DNA from 3 places in the Arthrobacter sp. 'calajunan' genome. Region 3 is predicted to be linked to each of the others. Evidence: riboswitches for the same ligand, from Rfam matches in the RefSeq annotation. Region 3 holds a riboswitch; each other region holds the start of a gene.
The links. A riboswitch is a leader RNA that binds a small molecule or an ion and turns the genes downstream of it on or off. The one in region 3 is predicted to bind thiamine pyrophosphate.
Positions count from the first base shown of each region.

Region 1: it holds a riboswitch for thiamine pyrophosphate, as region 3 does, so the genes downstream of both, RF641_RS13260 (ECF transporter S component) here and RF641_RS12500 (3-oxoacyl-ACP reductase) in region 3, are expected to answer to the same signal.
Region 2: it holds a riboswitch for thiamine pyrophosphate, as region 3 does, so the genes downstream of both, thiM (hydroxyethylthiazole kinase) here and RF641_RS12500 (3-oxoacyl-ACP reductase) in region 3, are expected to answer to the same signal.

Region 1 covers NZ_JBKZDY010000008.1:81,374-86,302, reverse strand. The annotation lists gene RF641_RS13265 (ATP-binding cassette domain-containing protein) at 1-1,218, opposite strand, end outside; gene RF641_RS13260 (ECF transporter S component) at 1,215-1,835, opposite strand; TPP riboswitch at 1,900-2,018, opposite strand; gene RF641_RS13255 (DUF4235 domain-containing protein) at 2,093-2,344, shown strand; gene mnhG (monovalent cation/H(+) antiporter subunit G) at 2,410-2,817, opposite strand; gene RF641_RS13245 (monovalent cation/H+ antiporter complex subunit F) at 2,817-3,083, opposite strand; gene RF641_RS13240 (Na+/H+ antiporter subunit E) at 3,080-3,712, opposite strand; gene RF641_RS13235 (Na+/H+ antiporter subunit D) at 3,726-4,929, opposite strand, start outside.
Region 2 covers NZ_JBKZDY010000009.1:13,747-18,675, reverse strand. The annotation lists gene thiD (bifunctional hydroxymethylpyrimidine kinase/phosphomethylpyrimidine kinase) at 1-1,055, opposite strand, end outside; gene thiE (thiamine phosphate synthase) at 1,052-1,693, opposite strand; gene thiM (hydroxyethylthiazole kinase) at 1,686-2,480, opposite strand; TPP riboswitch at 2,470-2,564, opposite strand; gene RF641_RS13730 (GntR family transcriptional regulator) at 2,951-3,316, opposite strand; gene RF641_RS13725 (hypothetical protein) at 3,313-4,908, opposite strand.
Region 3 covers NZ_JBKZDY010000007.1:127,324-132,252, reverse strand. The annotation lists gene RF641_RS12505 (LLM class flavin-dependent oxidoreductase) at 27-1,364, opposite strand; gene RF641_RS12500 (3-oxoacyl-ACP reductase) at 1,361-2,170, opposite strand; TPP riboswitch at 2,232-2,325, opposite strand; gene RF641_RS12495 (hypothetical protein) at 2,390-2,995, opposite strand; gene RF641_RS12490 (hypothetical protein) at 3,000-3,623, opposite strand; gene RF641_RS12485 (HNH endonuclease family protein) at 3,878-4,579, shown strand; gene RF641_RS12480 (hypothetical protein) at 4,752-4,929, shown strand, end outside.

The DNA of each region.
Region 1 (4,929 bases), on a different contig from region 3:
GGCCTCGACCTGCCGCGGATCGTACTTCTGCTCCTCGGCCGCGCCGTGCCTGGCGCGCAGCGGCGCGAAAGCCAGCTCCTCGCGCACGGACTGGGTGACGAACTGGTGCTCGGGTTCCTGGAACACCGAGCCGATGCGGGCGACCAGCGCTCCGGCCTTCCAGCTGAACGGCGAGGGCGGCAACCCGTCGGCCAGCTGGGGGCTGGCGGCGAACTGGCCTGACACAGGTTGCAGCAGCCCGCCCAGGGTCAGTGCCAGCGTGGACTTCCCTGCCCCGTTCTCCCCGCGGATCACCAGGGCCCTGCCGCCGGTGACCTCGAAGCTGGCCGGGGCGGTGCGCACAGCATGCTCGCCCCGCGCGCAAACCAGCTCCTCGGCGTGCAGCATCGGGGCGCCGCCGGCCCTCGGCGCCGGCGAGGTCTGCGGAACATAGCCCGGAATCCAGACCCCTGCCTGCGCCAATTCGGCGCGCACCGCCGCGTCCCCGGCCAGCGCCTCGGGGTGCAGGTCGTGGGCGATCCCCCCGCCGGGGGCCAGCACCAGCACCCGATCCACCTGCCGGGCCCACGCCTCCAGCCGGTGCTCCACCACGATCAGCGTCGCCCCGGTGGACTCCACGGCGCCGATCACTGCATCGCGCAACGGCGGGATGCTGCCCGGGTCGATATTCGCGGTCGGCTCGTCAAGCAGCATCAGCCCGGGGCGCATGGCCAGGATCCCGGCCAGGGCCAGGCGCTGCTTCTGCCCGCCGGACAGTTCCTGCGTGCGATGTTCGTAGCCCAGTGCGCCGAGCCCCACGGCGTCAAGCGCCTGCGGGATCCGCTCGCGGATCTCCTGCGGGTCGACGCCCAGGTTCTCGGCGCCGAAGGCGACGTCGTCACCCACCCGGCTCTGCACCACCTGGGTTTCCGGATCCTGCTGCATCAGGCCCACCGGGAAGCTGCGCGCGAACGCGTCCTGCCCGCCGACCAGCAGCTCGCCGGTGGGACCGGCGTCCTGGTCGACTTCGAGCACGCCGGCCAGCGCATGCAAGAAGGTGGATTTGCCGGCCCCCGAGGGGCCCAGCAGGAGCACCTTCTGACCTGCAGGGATCTGCACGTCAAGTCCGGCGATGGCCGGGCGGTCGCGCTCGGCATGCTGCCAGGTGAAGCCGCGCGCGCTGATCTCCACACCCTGCCGGGTCAGCGGGGCCGTACGCCCGTTGGCGGCGGCGCTCATTTGCGCACCGCAAGCGCCGGTTCCAGGTGCGCGCGGCGGCTGGCGAGGTTGCTCAGCGCGCCGGTGCGGGCCAGCGCCCGGGTAATCCACCAGGACAGCAGGCCGGCGACGACCAGGCCAGACACGGCGGTGGCTCCCACGTGGAACAGCTTCATGAACTCGGTGTATTCGGCCACGCTGCCCACGACGTAGGCTTCGCTGAGGCCGGCAAACAGGCCCGAGCCCAGGCCTGCAAGCAACGCCACCGGCAGGTTCCAGCGACGGTAGCGGAACAGCGCGAACACCAGCTCGGCGCCCAGGCCCTGGACCAGGCCGGAAATCAGCACCGGCATGCCCCAGTGCGTGCCCAGCAGCGCCTCGACCACGGCGGCCAGCACCTCGCAGAACAGTGCGGCGCCGGGCTTGCGGATGATCAGCGCGCCGAGCACCGCCGGGAACAGCCACAGGCCGGTAAGCAGGGCAGTGCCGGGTGGGAAGGCGGTGAAGGCCAGCGAGAACAGGCCGTAGCTCGCGGACCAGGCCCAGAAGACCACGCCGGAAGCGACGGCGATGACCGAGGCGATGACGATATCGACTACGCGCCAGGTGCTGCGCTGCGTCGTGCGGGTTGTGCTCATGAGGTGTCCTCCTTGATCAGGAGGGGGGATGAACGGAATCGGGGCGCTGTCCAGCGCCGGTCCGCATCCGAGATGCTCGACTTCCTTCGCCGGTACTAACCGGAGCAGGTTCGAGGGTCTGCGATCTATCGCACTCTCAGCGCCTTTCGCCGCGAACGGCTTGACGCTCCCCTGTCGGAATAATTACTGCCCACCCACCATACCGCAGGTAAGCTGGCAACGGAACGATAAGTCACAACGTTGAACGTGAGGTCCACATGAACGCAGTACAAAAGCTCATCGCAACCGGCATTTCCCTGGGTGCGGGCTTCCTCGGCAGCAAGCTGGTCGATCAGGTCTGGAAGGGTTTCACCGGCAACACCGCCCCGCGCAAGGGCAGCGAGGAAGCCGCCGAGGCTTCCATGCGCCAGGCGCTGGGCTTCGCCGTGTTCTCCGCCGTGGTCGCAGCGGTCATCCAAGTGCTGGCTGATCGCGGCACCACCAAGGCCATCGCCAAGTTCACCAAGTAGCACTCCAGCGCAACAGCAGCGGGGCATTGCCTGCTCAGGGAATGGCCCGCTGCTGTTGGTTGAAGTTATTTCGCGTCCGGCCCGGTCTCCTGCGGATCAATTTCCGGCACGGTCCCGGTGTGCGGGGCGGAGGTCACCTTCTCCACGACCTGGCGCAGCTCGTCGGAGTACAGGGTCTCCTTGGCCGCGTGCTTGGTGCGGTAGCCGGCGCGGCCGATCATGTGCGCAGACACCGGGGCGGTCAGCAGCTGCATCGCCCAGGCAAGGACGAGGACCGGGATGACGGTCCAGCTGCGCAGGTGGATGGCCAGTCCGGCGAAGATCAGCAGGAAGCCCAGCACCTGGGGTTTGGTGGCCGCATGCATGCGGGTGAGCATGTCGGGAAAGGTCAGCAGGCCGATGCCGGCAATCAGGGACATCAGGCAGCCCAGAATCAGCAGCACGGCGACGAGGATGTCGAGGAAAAGGTCCATTACGCGTTCCTCTGATCCGAGACATAGCGCGAGACGGTCACCGAGCCGATGAACCCGATGGTGCAGGCGGCGACCACGAACAGCACGTAGTCGGTGTGCCTGTTCAACGCCATCTCCAGGCACAGGGCCGCGGAGATGATCAGCAGCATGACATCCAGGGCCAGCACCCGGTCGAGGATTGAGGGGCCTTTCGCCACACGGACCAGGCAGGCGATGGCGCCCAGCCCGAGCAGGCTGCCGCAGATCCAGACGACAACTTCGATCATGGCTTCTCCTTTGTCCTTCTCACGCGGGGGCTGCATTCGTTCTTGATGGCTTCGTACTCGTCCTGGCTGCCGATGGCCATGATCAGGCGGCGTTCGATGTCGCGGATGTTCTCCCGCGCCTTCGCGACCTCCTGGGCCGAGTCGACGTCGATGTAGTGCAGATACAGGGTCGAGGAGCTGCGGTCCACGTCGAGCACGAAGGACCCGGGAATCAGCGTCAGCACATGGCCCACGGTCATCACGATCAGGTCCGAGTCGGTGCGCAGCGGCACCGCGATCACCGAGCTGCGCGTCTTCTTCCCGCGCACCACCGCCAGCCAGGCGACGTGGACGCTGGCGGCGACGACCTGGCCCAGGAACCATCCGAACAGCTTGACGCAGTACCAGAGGTTCAGCCGCCCGGAGAGCACCACCGGCGGCAGCGGGAACAGGTTCACGATGACCAGCGCGATGACGGCGCCAAAGATCAGGTTGCCCGGGGAGAAGTCCTGCCAGAGCGCTCCCCAGACGAAAACCAGCAGGAGCAGCAGCGGCCACTCCTGCTTGAGCGTGGCGCGGTGGCGGACGCCGGCGGTGTCCAGCGCGTCGTCGATGCGCTGGTCGCGCGGGGCCAGGTTCTTGTTCGGCATGTTGTCCCTCCGCTCAGTAACTCAGGATGGCGTTGATGTACGGTTCGTGGGCGATCAGCTGCGCCGCCACTCGCTGGCAGAACTCGAAGATCGGCCCGGCGAACACCGTCAGCGCGATGCCCGCCACCACCAGCGAGCCGGTGGCGTAGCGCATGCCCCAGGGCAGCGCCTCGGATTCGAGTTCGCGGGCCAGCTTCAGGCCCAGGTGCGGCGCCTGGGCGCCGCCGGCGGCGGTCTGGTCCGCGACCTTCGCCGCCTCGTCCACCAGGTCCGGGTTGGGGATCTCGGCGTCCGCCGCGCGGCGCCAGAACATGCGGGCCCACACGCGGATGATCGCCAGCAGGGTCAGCAGGCTGGTCAGCAGGCCGGCGGCGATGACCACCCAGGTCAACGCGTCTGCATCCTGCGCGGCCGCATGCAGCAGCCCGAACTTACCCAGGAAGCCGGAGAACGGCGGGATGCCGCCCAAGTTGATGGCCGGGATGAAGAACAGCAGCGACAGCGCCGGGGACAGCTTGGCCAGCGATCCCAGCCGGGTCACGTTCGCGCTGCCGGCGCGGCGCTCGATCAGCCCCGCCACCATGAACAGCGAGGTCTGCACGATGATGTGGTGGCCGACGTAGTAGATGGTCGCCGCGATGGCCAGCTCGCCGCCCACGGCCACGCCGAAGATCAGGTAGCCGATGTGGCTGGTCAGCGTGAAGGACAGCATACGCTTGAAGTCGGTCTGCGCGATCGCGCCGAGGATACCGATGACCATGGTCAGCGCCGCGACCACCAGCAGCCCGGCGTTCACCGCGCCTCCCGGGAACAGCAGCGTCTCGGTGCGCACGATCGCGTACACCCCCACCTTGGTCAGCAGGCCGGCGAACACCGCGGTCACCGGGGCCGGGGCCGTCGGATAGGAGTCCGGAAGCCACAGCGACAGCGGGAAGACCGCCGCCTTGATGCCGAAGGCGATCAGCAGCAGCACATGCAGGATCAGCTGCGGTCCCTGGTCAAGCTGCGGCAGCTTCCCTGCCAGGTCCGCCATGTTCACGGTGCCGGTCGCCGCGTAGGTCATCGCGATGCCCATCAGGAAGATCACCGAGGAGACCACGGAGACCACCACATAGGTGGTGCCCGCGCGGATGCGCTCGGCAGTGGCGCCCAGGGTCAGCAGCACGTAGCTGGCGGTCAGCAGGATCTCGAAGCCGACATACAGGTTGAACAGGTCA
Region 2 (4,929 bases), on a different contig from region 3:
AGGTGGCTGCGGTGCAGCTGCAGCTCGCCCTCCAGGATTTCCCCGGCGCCCTTGGCCCAGAAGCGCTGGGAATCCAGCTCAGGGGCCAGCGCGCTGGCCTGCGCCAGCACCTGCGCGTAGCGCTGCAGGTACAGGGCGTCCTGCGCCAGGTAGTATTCGAACTTCTCGCGCTCCAGGCTGCCGTCGGCCAGCTGCACGATGAACTCCAGCTCGTCAATGCCCGCGCGCAGCGGTGCGATGTCCTCCCACCAGGCGGCCATCGGATCCGCGGCGCCGAAGAAGTCGACGAAGTGGTGCACCGGCCCGTGCCCGGAGCCCACCTGCAGCTCGTCAGCGGCGCCGATGGCGCGCAACAGGTAGCCCTTGGCCTGTTCCAGCGCGGTCGCCCAGTCGCCGGTGGCGGCGAAGCGGGTGGCCAGCGCGCTGGACAGGGTGCAGCCGGTGCCATGGGTGTTTTTGGTAGCCAGGCGCGGGGAGCTGAACTCGGCCAGCACCCCGGCGGCGGAGACCAGCGCATCGGGGCACTGCGCCCCGGCCAGGTGCCCGCCCTTGGCCAGCACCAGCACGTCGTGGGCGGAGGCCAGACGCCGGGCCTGCTCCAGCACGAGCTCCCAGTCCTGCGCGGCGGCTTCGCCGAGCAGCGCGCCGAGCTCGGCGGTGTTCGGGGTGATCACGGTGGCGCGGGCCAGCAGCGGGTGCAGCGCGGCGGCGTCCTCCAGCAGGGCATCGCCGCTGGTGGCCACCATGACCGGGTCCAGCACCACCGGGGCGTTGACGGTATCCAGCCAGGCGGCGACAGCGCCGATGATCTCCTGGTTTGCCAGCATGCCGATCTTCACCGCGTCGATGCGCACATCCGCGCTGAGCGTTTCAAGCTGCGCGGTGACGAAATCCCCGTCGATGGCCTGCACTCCGCTGACCCCGCGGGTGTTCTGCGCGGTCAGCGCCGTGATCACTGCCATGCCGTAGCCGCCGTTGGCGGCAATGGCCTTCAGATCGGCCTGGATGCCGGCGCCGCCGGACGGGTCGGAGCCCGCGATGGAAAGGATGTTCACTTGGCCGCCTCCCAGGCGGAAACCAGCTGGGCGCTGGCGCTGCGCGGATCATCTGCCTGGCAGACTGGGCGCACCACGGCCATCCCGGCGCCGCCGCCGGCGCGGATGGCCGCGGCGTCATCGGCGGTCACCGCGCCGATGGCCACGCAGGGCAGCGCGGTCCAGCCGGTGCGTTCCGCGAAGCCGTCCAGGCCCAGCGGGGTGGGGTGGTCCTTCTTGGTCGGGGTGGCGCGCACCGCGCCAACACCCAGGTAGTCGATGAACTCGGCATCCAGGTTGGCCTGGGCGATCTGCTCCCGCGTGGAGGCGCTGAGCCCGATGATGCCCTCGCCGATCAGCTGGCGGGCCAGGGACACCGGCACGTCCTTCTGCCCGATGTGGATGCCGGCCACCGCGGCCCCGGCGGCGCGGGCCGCCAGGAATACGTCGATGCGGTCGTTGACCAGCAGCTGCGCCTTGCCCTCGGTCAGCTTTGCGGCCGCAAGCGTCAGCTCGAAGAACTCGCGGGCGCTTTCCTCCTTGGCGCGCAGCTGGATCCACTGGATCCCGCCGGCCACGGCTGCCTCGATCACCTCAAGGGTGCTATGCGGGCTGCAGCTGGCGGTGTTGGCCACCAGGTAGGCTCCGAGATCACGCATAGGTCTTTTCCTCACAGTTCAGGGTCTCAAGTGCGGCGGGCTCAACGGCCGCCAGGGAATCGAGGAAGGCCACGGCAAAACTGCCCGGCCCGGAGCTGGCGGCCAGCGCCTTTTCGGCGGCCAGGCCGTAGTAACCATGGGCCGCCACGGCGGCTTCGAACGGGTCCTCATGCACCGCGAGCATGCCCGCGCACACCGCACCCAGGGCGCAGCCTCCGCCGGTGATGCGGGTCAGGCCGATGCCGTTGGTGTGCACCAGCACGGTGCGCTGCGCGTCGATGATGGCGTCCGCCTCGCCGGAGATCGCGACCACCGAACCGTATTTCACTGCCAGCTCACGCCCGGCGGCGGTGGCTTCCTGCACGCTGTCCAGCGAATCCACACCTCGGCCGGAGGACTCCCAGCCGGCCAGCGCCATGATTTCCGAGGCGTTGCCGCGGATCAGCGTGGGGCGGCGGGCGACGATGCGCCGGGCGAATTCCGTGCGGACCGGCAACGCTCCGACGGCCACCGGATCCAGCACCCAGGGGGTGCCTGCGGCGCTCGCCGACTCGACAGCTTCTTCCATGGCGCGCAGCTGCTCGGTGGTGGGCGTGCCCAGGTTGACCAGCACGGCCGAGGCGGCCGCGGCGAACGGCCTGGCTTCCCCGGGCAGGTCAGTCATGGCCGGGGCCGCGCCGGAAGCCAGCAGTACATTGGCGGTGAAGTTGGTAACCACGGTGTTTGTCAGGCAGAACACCAAGGGGGATTGTTCCCGGTAATTGCGGGCAACAATAGGCAGAGTCATGCGACATCCCTCCGCTAGCTTGACCTAGTTCAGGTTCAACGGGTCTCATCTCAGTCGGCTTCTCCGACACCCCGTGTCACTGATCCCGAGGGTACGCAGATATCTGCGCAAGGACAAATCCTTAACGCCGTTGGAAGTCGGCCGGCCCATGCCGGCCGCTAGAGCCTCGGATCTTCGTAGCCCCTGCCGCGATCGATATTCTTCCGCGCTTCCCGAAGTGCCCTGGAGATTTCCGGGTCAGATCCTTCGAGGTCGTCGGCTCGTCGGTCGAGACTGCGCATGGCGCCTATGGCAAACGGCAGCGCGCAAAGTATGACCAAAACGCAGACGATCAAAATCGAAACCGGATCCACAGGTTATCCATTCCAAGCATTGCGGTGAGCTTAGGCTGAGCCTACAAAGAGGGGCGGACACCGTCAACCGAATCCCGGTTGCTCGGGAAATGATGCGGTGGTGACAGGGTTACCGAGCTATCGCGTCCTCCGCGCAACCAGCGCCTTGACCGTCGCCGCGTCCACCCCCAGCTCCGCGGCCAGTGCCCAGACCCTGTCCACTGCCTCGACCAGGTGCTCGTCCAGCGCTGGCTGCCCTGGCAGCTCATTGACCACGGTGCCCGCCCGGCGACGCGAGGAGATCAGTCCTTCGGCCTCCAGTTCCTTGTAGGCGCGGGCCACGGTGCCGGCGGCCACACCCAGATCGGCGGCCAGCGCGCGCACCGTGGGCAGCCTGCTCCCGGCGGCCAGTTCGCCCAGCGAAATCAGCGAAGCCACCTGGGCGCGGATCTGTTCATAGGGCGGCAGCGCCGAGTCCAGGTCAACGGTGATCTGGGCGCTCATCGGCGGCCCGCGTCACTGGTCTCCGGCCGCATCGAACCTTGCGGGCGCGGAAGCGCCAGCACCGCCGGCGCACAGAAGACCAGCAGACCGAACAGGGAGAAGTCGGCGAACAACTGGTATCCCATCATTGGCATGGCCACGAACGCGCCGGCGACTACGCGCAGCGAGCGGAATTCAAGCACCTGCCGATACCAGATTTCCACCTCTGCTCCCACCTGCCAGGGGATCGCCACGGAGCGGACGAGCAGGACGAATCCTGCATGCGCGGCAAGCAGTGCCGCGGCCAGCCCGGCAATGATCCACCGGTTCGGCGCGACAAATCCCCACAGCAGATCCAGCGGAGGGAAGAGCAGGAAGTACAGGCCGGCCGCCATCAGGAGTCCGGCAACGACATAGGTCCACAGCGGCAGCCGTGCGGCGGGTTTGGGCATTCGCGCGGCCGCGCGGGTCTTGATCGCCATGTACGCCAGGTAGGCGGCGTTGACCAGTAGGTAGAACAGCGTCGCGCCCGCGAGGAGGGCCAGGATGGCGGTGGCGCGTTCGGCGGTCGGCATCTCCTGCGTCTCGGAGCTCGGCAGCATTGGCCATCCGACGGCGACCAGCAGGATGGCAGCCATGGCGCTCAGATACTGCACCGCGAACAGCTGCTCGCGCAGCCGGGTGAAGGCGCTGGAGACGGCCGGCCGCAGGGATTCGAAGTTCACCGGCGGGCGCCAGAAGAACATGACGACGGTGATGGCCAGGGCGATGTAGTTGGCGGTCTGGTCCCACCGGCCCGCGAGGTCGTTCATCCGTTCCCAGTACTCGATGCCTTCGCCACCCATGGATTTGTCGGCGTCATCGGAGATCCACCGTGCCTTGAAGTGCAGGGCTTCGCCGGCGAGGCCGGCCAGGAGCACCGTCACCGTGCGGTAGAGGCGATTGAGCCAGGTGATGCGCAGCAGCCGGTTGTCGTGCTCGCTGATGCCGTCCAGCGGCTTGCGCCGCAGGATGAGGATGGTGGCGGCGAAGGCGGCGACCAGCAGGAGGACCAGGCTCAGTGCCAGATAGGGCAGGACCTCTGCGGCCGAACGCAACCCGTCCTGGGCATCGGCGGTCATGTAGTAGCCGTCGCCGTCGTCCTCGATGACCTCCGGCGTGGGGGCGAAGCCCGTGACGTCGCGGACGCTGTAAATCGCCAGCATGCCGGCGGCGAAGGTTGCCGCCATGATTCCGACCAGGGACTTGGGCACCAGCCCGGACAAGGTCCGAGGCTGCAGCGAGGCCGTGCGCTTCGGCCGGAGCTTGTGGGGCCAGGTGAACTGCCCTGCGATGTAGATGAAGGCGACCCACAGCGCCGGGGTCGCGGCCGCCCCGATGGCCTCGGGAATGCGAAGCGGCGATTCGTCGTAGTACGGGATTGCCGCGAGGGTGCTGAACCAGTCGGCCGACGTGCTGGCGAAAAATCCGATGAGCGCGCACCAGAAGGCGTGCCGGCGGGCCAGAGCCAGCCGGTCTCCGCCCTCCTTGGACGCGAGGTTGCGCAGGATCACGTAGATGACCAAGGCCGCAATCGCGAAGCTGTCGAACTGTGAAGTCAACGAATTATTCATTGGTCCCGCCTTTCGAAAAGA
Region 3 (4,929 bases):
CCCGCCAGCGCATCACGACGCAGCTCCTAACGCGCGCCGGCGAGCGCGTCCCCGGCCACCGGCGCCGGCAGGCCCAGATTGCCGCGCAGCGTGCGGTGCTCGTAGGCGGTGCGGAAGCGTCCGCGGCGCTGCAGCTCGGGGATCACCAGCTCGACGAAATCCGCCAAGCCGTCGGGCAGGCTCGGCGGCATCAGGTTGAAGCCGTCAGCCGCCCCGGTATCCAGCCAGAGCTCGATCTCGTCGGCGATCATCTCCGGCGTTCCGACCAAGGTGCAGTGCCCTCCCCCGGCCGCCAGCAGCCCGAGCAGCTCGCGCACCGTCGGCTGGTGGATCTCGATCAACCGCAGGATCGTCGCGTAGCGTCCGGCCGGGCCGGTGAAGTCTGCGGCGGAGGGAAGTACGGGCACCGGTGCATCCAGCTCCCAGGCGCTGGTGTCCTGGTGCACGAATACCGCCAGCTGGGCCAGGGCCTGCTCGACGGGCAGCAGGTCGTTGAGCCTGCGCTGCTTGTCCTTGGCCTCCTCCAGGGTGCGGCCCACGTAGGCGACCAGCCCCGGCATGATGGCCAGGGCCTGCGGATCGCGCCCGGCCGCTGCGGCCCGGGAACGCACGTCCTGCGCGTAGTCCAGCGCCATCCGCCGGTCGGCGGCCACCGCGTAGATCGCCTCGGCATGGACCGCCGCGAGCTCGCGCCCCTGGGCGGAGGCCCCGGCCTGGAAGAGGACCGGGGCGCCCTGCGGCCCGTCGGGAATGTTCAGCGGCCCGCGCACCCCGAAGTGCTCGCCTGCATGGTCGATGCGCGAGAGCTTTTTCGGGTCGGTGAACACGCCTGCGCGGTCGGCCCGCACCGCAGCCGACGGGTAGGAACCGAACAGCCCTCGCAGCACCGTGATGAACTCGTTGGCGCGGCCGTAGCGGTAGGCATGGTCGCCCAGCGTTTCACGCCCGTGGTTCTGCGCCTCGGAGTCCCACATGCTGGTGACCACATTGGCCCCGGCCCGGCCTCCGGAAAGCCGGTCCAGGCTGGCCAGCATGCGGGCGGCATGGAACGGGGTGTAGAAGCTGGAGGACACCGTGCAGACCAGACCGATCCGGCTGGTGTGCTGGCTCAGCGCCGACAACAGCGTGAACGGTTCGAAGAACCAGGTCGGTCCGGCCGCCGCGGCCTCCGGGGAGACGGCCTGGCCGTCGGCCAGGAACACCGCGTCCAGCAGGCCGCGTTCGGCCAGCTGCGCCAGTTCCACGTAGTACGCGGTCTCGCCCAGCCGCTCGGCCGGGGAATCCGGCGCCCGCCAGGCCGCCTGGTGGTGCCCCGCGCCGTAGATGAACAGGTTGAACCGGGCCTGCTTCCTCGATGCGCTCATCCCTTGACCAGGCCGCCGTCGACGATCAGGTTCTGTCCGGTCACCCCGCGCGAGAGCGGCGAGGCGAAGAACAGCACCGCGTCGGCGAGCTCGGCCGGCGAGGTCACCCGGCGCAGCGGGGTACCGGAGGCGATCAGGTCGAAGACCTCTTCAGGAGTGGCGGCCGAGGCATCCGTGGTGCGCAGCAGGCCCCCGGAAACCATGTTGACGTTGATGCCTTCCGGGCCCAGGTCGTCCGCGAAGGTGCGGGTCAGCGAGAGCAGCGCCGCCTTGGTGGCGGTGTAGTCGTGGTACGGAACCACTGGGTGCTGGAACAGATTCGTACCGATGTTGACGATGCGCCCAAACCCTGTCTGGCGCATGCCCGGAAGCACTGCCTGGATCGCGGCGACGGGTGCGAGCACGGAGCCGGCGAACTGGGCCGTGAGCTCTTCGGCGGACAGCTCGTCTGCCTTGGAACGGGCATCTGCGTTGAAGGAGAAATCCACCAGCGCGTTGTTGACCAAGGTGGTGATCGGGCGGCCGAAGTGCTCGGCCGCGGCGGCGGCCAGGTCCTTCAGCCCGGCGGCGTCGCGCACGTCGGCCTGCAATGCCAGCGCCTGTCCGGGGAATGCGGCGGCAAGTTCCTCGGCCGCCTGCGACGAGCTGCGGTAGTTGACGACGACCTTCGCCCCGGCGTCCAGAAAAGCGGCGCTGATGGCCGCGCCCAGCCCGCGGGCGCCGCCGGTGACCAGCACCAGTTGTTCCTTGAGCGGCAGTGCGGTGGTGGAAGAAGCTGCGGTGTCGGTTGCTGCGTGTGCGTTCATGGTGCTCGAACTCCTTGAAGATGTGTCAAGGCGAACGGGACCCCGGCGTAGATGCGTGGCATCGAGGTATCCAGGACATTCCCTTCGCCAGTGCTAACTGGATCAGGTTCGACGGGTTTTATCTCAGCCGCATGGCGGCACCCCGTGTCACTACGTCCCATTAGTACCACAAGCCGTCCGGGACGGCCGAACACGTGTCTTCGCCGGGTGTTTCCGGAGCTACTGGATGACCTGGACTTCAAAACCCGCCGGAGCCGAGAGCTCCGGGATCAGCTCGATGACCAGATTCTCGATATTTTTCTCGTCAAGTTCGACTTCCACGACGTTTGCTTCTGTCGAGCATTGGACGACTTTTTGCTTCAGGGCGCTCTGCCCATCCCTGACGCGTAGGTCGATCTGGCCCACGCCTGAACAACTGAACTTGATCAAATAGGGACCCGGTAAGCCATCTGTTTCCAAGGAGAGTTCTTCCGGCGCAAGGGTTCCGCCTTGCTGGTACAGAAAGCGTGCGGCGTTCCATGCAACCAACCCTTGATATCCGCGCTGCTCGATTTCGCCCTGCCAGAATCCTATGCCGTCCATAGCGGTAGGGTCTGAGGATATTCCGACCATCGCCAGATACATCAGCGGCGGGTAGTGCAGTGCAACTTCTTGGCGGTGGGCGATCTCCTCAGGCGACGATTCCTCGACGGGTTGCTGGAATTGGAGGGTGTTTGACTGTTGCCTGGGCGATTCGCGATCTAGCGGGCCGAGCTGGGACACCGGAGTTGTGCAGGACGTGAGCGCAAGAATTACAGCTCCGAGCAGAGGCAGCATTTTCTTCATTCGCTCACTTGCCATCATTTTGGTACAGGTTGAGTTCGTAGGATCCGATGGTTTCGGGATCACCGGAAACCAAAATGCTGTAGCTCTCGGCGGATGGACCGATTTCAAACTCGCCGTGGGTGGTTGCTGCGGGGACCTCGCAGGTCAATGGGATCTCGACCGATGGCTCCATGCCAATTTCCGGAAAATCTACGTTGATGAAAACCTGCACGGCCGCGCGCCCAACACCCCAGCAACCAAATTCAACCTTGTAATCACCCGCTTCTTCCGCGGTGCCGCTCATGGATGTCGAATCGTTGATAACCTCTTGCTCGCCATTTTCGCCTATAAAGGTCGTGGATCGGAAAAATCCCGAAAGTCCCATGGCAAATTCGTCCACATCATCACGCGTATCAAGGTCGCCGAAGATCGGGGTAGCTCGCAGAACCTGTGTTTGCAGCTCTGAGAAAATCGGAACACCTTCTTGGTAATACTTCGCGTAGGGATCGTCACCGTGTTGTTCCGCTTCCCAGGCCGAGTCATACCCGCCGAGATCTTGCTGTTCCACGGGTTTAAGCTTGGATACGGGTGTCGTACAGGCACTGAGCAGCAGTACGCCGGCCAGCAGTGGATACAGAAACTTCTTCACAGCAACATCCCGATGGTCATTCAAATCAGCATCATGCTGACCATATTTCGTCTACCGAAAGAAAACAATACTTGTCACAGCGGATTATGGCGGCAAAATGGTAACTTTTTCAATTCAGCCTGCCAACTTCCGAGAAGAGAATCACAGCAAGACACCTGGAGCGAATCAGAGTTTCGTCGGTGCAGGCACATAGAGTCGAATGCTGGGACCGCGGATTGCAGTCCCGCCGCATATTCAAGGAGAAGTACCACCGCATGCGACTGCTGCGCCGCACCCTGTCCCTAGTTCTCGTCGCATCCACCCTCGGACTGGTTTCCTGCTCATCGCTGGCTTCCACGGATTTCACCGGGACAAACGGCGCCCAGGCCGCGACCCCGACAGCCGATCAGCAGGCGACGTATGCCACGTCCCTGAACCAATTGGAAGACATCGCCATCAAGGGTCGCGCACCGAAGACCGGCTACTCTCGCGAGCAATTCAGCAACGGATGGAAAGATACCGACAACAACGGCTGCGATGCGCGCAACGATATCCTCGCTCGCGATCTGGACAATGTTGAATACAAACCGGCCCGGGTCGACTGCGTGGTATTGAGCGGAACTTTCCATGACCCCTACACGGGCAAGACGATCAATTTCGAGCGCGGCCAAACCACAAGTTCCGCCGTACAGATCGACCATGTCGTCGCGCTGTCGGACGCCTGGCAGAAGGGCGCCCAGAAATGGAGCAAGGATGAGCGCCTCCAGTTCGCCAACGATCCGTTGAATCTCCTCGCCTCGGACGGACCCACAAACGCCGCCAAGGGCGACAAGGACGCGGCAACATGGCTGCCACCAAACAAGGACTTCCGCTGCGAATACGTGTCGCGGCAGACCCAGGTCAAGGCCAAGTACGGTGCATGGATGACACAAGCCGAGCATGATTCCATCAAGAAGATCCTGACGTCCTGCGTTTAGCAGAAGATCTTCGGAAACCGTTCTCAACCCACAGATTGAGCGTTTCCCAGTAAATTACCACTTTGGGCGTATGTTCAACCGGCTGGATTTATGGCATCATTGATGTTATTCCAGCCGATAGCGAATTGTTTTCGCGATTATTTGGCGAAAATCGACAATTCAAGGGTGCACGATGAAGTCACGGTTGCTCGGCGTAGTACTGCTGCTGGCCAGCGTCTGCATTTTCGTGCTCGCGCTGGACAACTCCCAACGCTCTCTGGCAACCACCTGCTGGGTCACTTCAACCCTGATGTTCATTGCGGCAGCCATGCTGCTCCTCAGCGGCATCGTCGGATCTTCCTCGGTGACCG